DNA from 2 places in the Halomonas sp. NPDC076908 genome. Region 1 is predicted to be linked to the other one. Evidence: predicted binding sites of a transcription regulator. Region 1 holds the regulator's gene; the other holds the start of a gene.
What was found. The regulator LexA, encoded in region 1, represses DNA repair genes until DNA is damaged. The targets are predictions, from matches to a motif close to TACTGTNTANNTANACAGTA.
Positions count from the first base shown of each region.

Region 2: a site for LexA is predicted at 1,066-1,085, ahead of ruvA (Holliday junction branch migration protein RuvA). Genes of this name have one in related genera too.

Region 1 covers NZ_JBNNIW010000014.1:41,444-43,842, reverse strand. Annotated here, with positions in the region: gene purU (formyltetrahydrofolate deformylase) at 1-238, shown strand, start outside; gene ACQKE4_RS10275 (energy-coupling factor ABC transporter permease) at 276-947, shown strand; gene lexA (transcriptional repressor LexA) at 958-1,635, opposite strand; gene ACQKE4_RS10265 (TetR/AcrR family transcriptional regulator) at 1,903-2,399, shown strand, end outside.
Region 2 covers NZ_JBNNIW010000003.1:63,025-65,423, forward strand. Annotated here, with positions in the region: gene ruvB (Holliday junction branch migration DNA helicase RuvB) at 1-288, opposite strand, end outside; gene ruvA (Holliday junction branch migration protein RuvA) at 384-1,004, opposite strand; gene ruvC (crossover junction endodeoxyribonuclease RuvC) at 1,112-1,675, opposite strand; gene aspS (aspartate--tRNA ligase) at 1,772-2,399, opposite strand, start outside.

The DNA.
Region 1 (2,399 bases):
TCAGGCTTATCAACGCGGCGTTAAGCTCATTGGTGCTACCTGCCACTACGTGACCGAGGAACTCGATGCGGGCCCTATCATCGAACAGGACATTCACCGGGTAAGCCACTGTCATACGCCCACAGATTTAGTCCGCTTTGGACGTGATGTTGAGAAAGCAGTGCTTGCGCGCGGCTTACGCTGGCATTTAGAAGATCGCGTAATTGTTCATGGCAACAAAACGGTTGTTTTCAGCTAACAGCTCATCATAACGCTCACTCACCAGGGAGGCTGCCATGTCATTTGCGCAAAGTGTATTAGCGCCCTGGGCGCTATTGCTCACTTCGCTACTCTCGCTATGCGTTATGGTTTGGGCTCTCTGGCGGCAGCCGTGGCAAGCATTAATTGACGATACGGAGCTTCAGCACCGCTGGCTGGGCGCGACTCTGGCGGTGGTGCTGATGTGGCAGCTACGCGCTCAGGCGGTCGACTGGCTAACGCTGCATCTGGTATTTACCGCCTTAATGACGCTGATATTCAAAGTGCCCTTGGCTTTGATCAGCAATGTCGTGATCAATGTGGCAATGGTTATTATCGGCCGCAATGAGTGGATGCTATTAGGGGCGAATGTGCTGGTGACGGGGATTGTGCCAGCGACTATCATTGGTGTGGTCTGGCGGTTGGTAGACCGCCGCCTGCCAGATAACTTAATGGTCTTTCTGTTTGCGTGTGGTTTCTTCGGGGCCGCATTAGCTACGCTAGGGGGCGGGCTTACTGTAGTTTTGCTGATCATTGTCGCCGGAACCGATCCTGACGCGATTTTTCTAGCTCAGGAGTACGCTCGCTTCTTGCCTCTGCTCATGCCGTCAGAGGCCTTTATTACCGGCATGCTGCTGAGTATTCTGCTGGTCTACCATCCTGATTGGGTGGCCACTTTTAATGACCACCGTTATATCGATATGCAGTAGAGGGCTGTTGTTAGCCGAGCGCTTGGCCATTGCCTCCACGAATGACGCCAACGCCAACGCCTTCGATCTCAAGAGATTGTGAGCGTAGATCGATTTCAATCGGAGCGAAGTCATTATTTTCAGCAAACAGGGTTACCTGATGTCCTTGGCGTTTAAAGCGCTTAACCGTCACTTCATCATCCAATCGAGCTACAACGATCTGCCCATCGCGTACTCGCTCTGTGCGGTGAACTGCCAATAAATCGCCCTCTAAAATGCCGATATCCTTCATGGATAGTCCGCGTACCCGAAGCAGGTAGTCTGCTTTAGGCGTGAAGTATTCAGGCGGTAACGGGCAGTAGCGATCAATGTGTTCGGCGGCCAAGATTGGGCTTCCAGCGGCCACTTCACCAATGACCGGTAAGCCGGTGGGATTTGAATCCACGTTTGCAGGCAGCGTAGCGACAGTAGGATCGATAGTTTCCTGCGGCTCTTGGTTGGGCAGCCGGATACCGCGCGACGTATTGCGGATAATTCGAATCACGCCTTTACGTTCTAGCGCGCGCAAGTGCTCTTCAGCAGCATTTGGCGAGCGGAAGCCAAGCGCTTTAGCAATCTCAGCGCGTGTTGGAGGGTAGCCAAATTCGCCCATAGTCTTAACGATAAAATCAAATACATGCTGTTGACGAGCGGTTAGCGGACGCGACATACCAGACTCCATAAATAGTGAATAGACAGTAACAAATTAAAGGGTGACTAAGTTATAAGTGTTTAAGTATACAGTATGTTCCTCTGTCCAGTATATGGCTCGTCAATACTCATATTTATCTCGCTTGGAACGTTCTCAATTGTTTAAAACGATATTTTTTCTTAAGCATTGCTTGGTTTTTTTAGTAACAAATCAAGCGTTGAGCCTATCTGAGTTATGGCATAGTATTTTGCTATGTTTTAAACACCCGTTTCCCTGGAGAGCGCCATGGCTCAATCTGATACGGTGACACGTATACTCGACACCGCTGAAGTGCTGTTTGCAGAGCGAGGTTTCGCTGAAACTTCGTTGCGCAACATCACTAGTAAAGCGCGCGTCAACTTAGCCGCTGTGAATTATCATTTTGGCTCCAAGAAAGCATTGATTCAGGCCGTTTTTTCGCGCTATTTAGACCCCTTCACTCAGCGATTTCATACCGCACTTGATGAGCTGGAAGCGACCCATGCAGGGCAAGTGATTCCGCTTGAAACCCTGCTTGAAACCATGGCAAACACTGTCCTTGCGGTGCCTGCCGAGCGCAACAGTTTAAAAGTGTTTATGCGCCTGCTAGGCCTTGCCTACAGCCAGGCCCAGGGACACTTGAGGCGCCATATTCAGCAAGAGTATGGTGACGTATTCACACGCTTCACTGAGCTAGTACGTAAAGCCACGCCGGATCTCCCTGACGCTGAGCGCTTTTGGCGGCTACACTTTATGTTAGGTAC
Region 2 (2,399 bases), on a different contig from region 1:
GTCGCCAGCACGCTCGAGCACCGGGCCAGAGGTCGACTTCATTCCCACGCCCATCTCGGCGGCAATAATATGCGCCAAGGTAGTTTTGCCTAACCCGGGGGGGCCAAACACCAGGGTATGATCAAGACTCTCTTCACGTAACCGTGCGGCACCAATAAAAATTTCCAGCTGCTCACGAACACGCGGCTGGCCAATGTAATCATCAAGCCGCTTCGGGCGAATTGCATAATCAATGCGCACCTCGCCCTGCTCAGGTTCAGCGGCGATCAGCCGGTCATGTTCTAACATAGGCACTCATTCTTAATGACTTTTTCCTTAATACGGGTGGCAAATGTGTTTTCCATCCACGTCCATTGAGAACTACGTCAGCTTAAACTGACGGTTCAGCCATTCATACGTTGGGTTAGCGCGGCTTTAATAAGCGCTTCGGTCGACTGATTAGGATCGATATCAGCGAGCATCTTCGATGCTTCAGTAAGCTTGTACCCTAGACTGACCAGCGCGGCTTCTGCATCAGCTAGGCTATCACGGGCAGAGGCCCGACCACTGGCGGCTTCAAGAGCCAGCAATGCATTGCTGCCATCTTCCCACTTATCTTGCCAATCCGGGAAGCGATCGCGCATTTCGATAATCAGCCGTTCGGCGGTTTTCTTACCAACACCTGGCAAGGTGGTTAACGCTTTGCTGTCATTATCACGCACGCAGCGCATAAAAGCGTCTTCATCCATGCCGGACAAAATAGCCAGTGCGAGTTTGGGTCCAACACCGTTGACTTTGATTAGTGCACGGAACAGAGCACGCTCATGCTCTCGGCCAAACCCATACAGCAGGTGGGCGTCATCTCGAATGGTTAAATGAGTAAATAACGAAACGCTCTCGTTAAGCGCGGGAAGTGCCACCAGCGTATTCATTGAGGTTTCCAGCTCATAACCCACGCCTTGGACATCAATGACAATCCAGGGGGGGTGCTTTGCCACTAGCTGGCCACTCAGACGTCCAATCATAAAGTCGCTCGCACGGGTGTATAAACAGTTGGGTGAAAAACAAGCGTTTACTATAAAGCGACTCTGTACAGGTGACCAGTAGTACAACCTTTCGGCGAGCGGTTAAATTAAAGCCGCCAACGCCCCGTGGTGCGACTACGCCCTCGCGAGGCGGTGGCGGGCAGTCCATTACTGGTGTAGGCGTGACCGTTATAAGCATGAGTTAATGCAATGGCTAATGCATCGGCGGCATCGGCTTGAGGCGTGGCGGAAAGCTGCAGAATAGCGGTGACCATATGCTGCACCTGAGCTTTATCCGCACCGCCCTGGCCGGTGACGGCTTGCTTAATTTGCCGCGCGGCATATTCGGCAAGACTTAAGCCATGGTTGGCCATGCAGACCAACGCCGCACCACGCGCTTGGCCAAGCTTTAATGCAGAATCAGGATTTTTGGCCATAAACACGCGCTCAATGGCAACCGAAGTAGGTCGATGGAGCTCCACCACTTCACTAAGACCTGCATAGATTTGTGCCAATCGCTGCTCTAGCGCACCGTTAGCGGTACGAATACAGCCACTCGCTACATAACAAGGCTTAACCCCGATCACATCAATCACGCCGTAACCAGTAACACGTGAGCCAGGGTCGATCCCCAAAATACGGACAGCTACAACGGGCTTCTTTTCAACCATGAAACGGGTACTCATGAGTGGGCTTAACGCTGAACGTTAGCAACATACAAAAACACCGACGCCAAGGCGTCGGTGCTGGTCAGTCACTCAACCGATTTATTCGGCGGCTGTTTCCGGCTGTGCTTTTTGGCGCAGACGGATATTGAGCTCTTTTAACTGCTCGGGGCTTACTTCGCCGGGTGCATTGGTCATCAAACAAGCAGCACTTTGCGTTTTCGGGAAGGCAATCACTTCACGAATAGTCTTGGCACCTACCATCAGCATTACCAGTCGATCCAAACCAAACGCTAAGCCACCATGGGGCGGCGCGCCGTACTGAAGCGCATCTAGCAGGAAGCCGAATTTCTCTTGGGCTTCTTCTTCACCAATGCCCAAAATCTCAAACACCGTGCTCTGCATGGTTTGGTCGTGAATACGGATAGAACCGCCACCTAGCTCAGTGCCGTTGAGCACCATATCGTAAGCGCGAGATAGCGCTTTCGCAGGATCAGCCTTTAGCTCTTCAGGAGAACAGGAAGGCGCCGTGAAGGGGTGATGCAGCGGGCTAAGACGACCGTTGTCATCCGCCTCGAACATTGGGAAGTCGACTACCCACAGCGGTGCCCACTGCTGCGTGTAAAGTTCAAGATCGGCCCCTAGTTTGACGCGCAGTGCACCAATGGCTTCATTGACGATGCGCGTCTTATCGGCACCAAAGAAGATGATATCGCCATCTTCAGCGCCC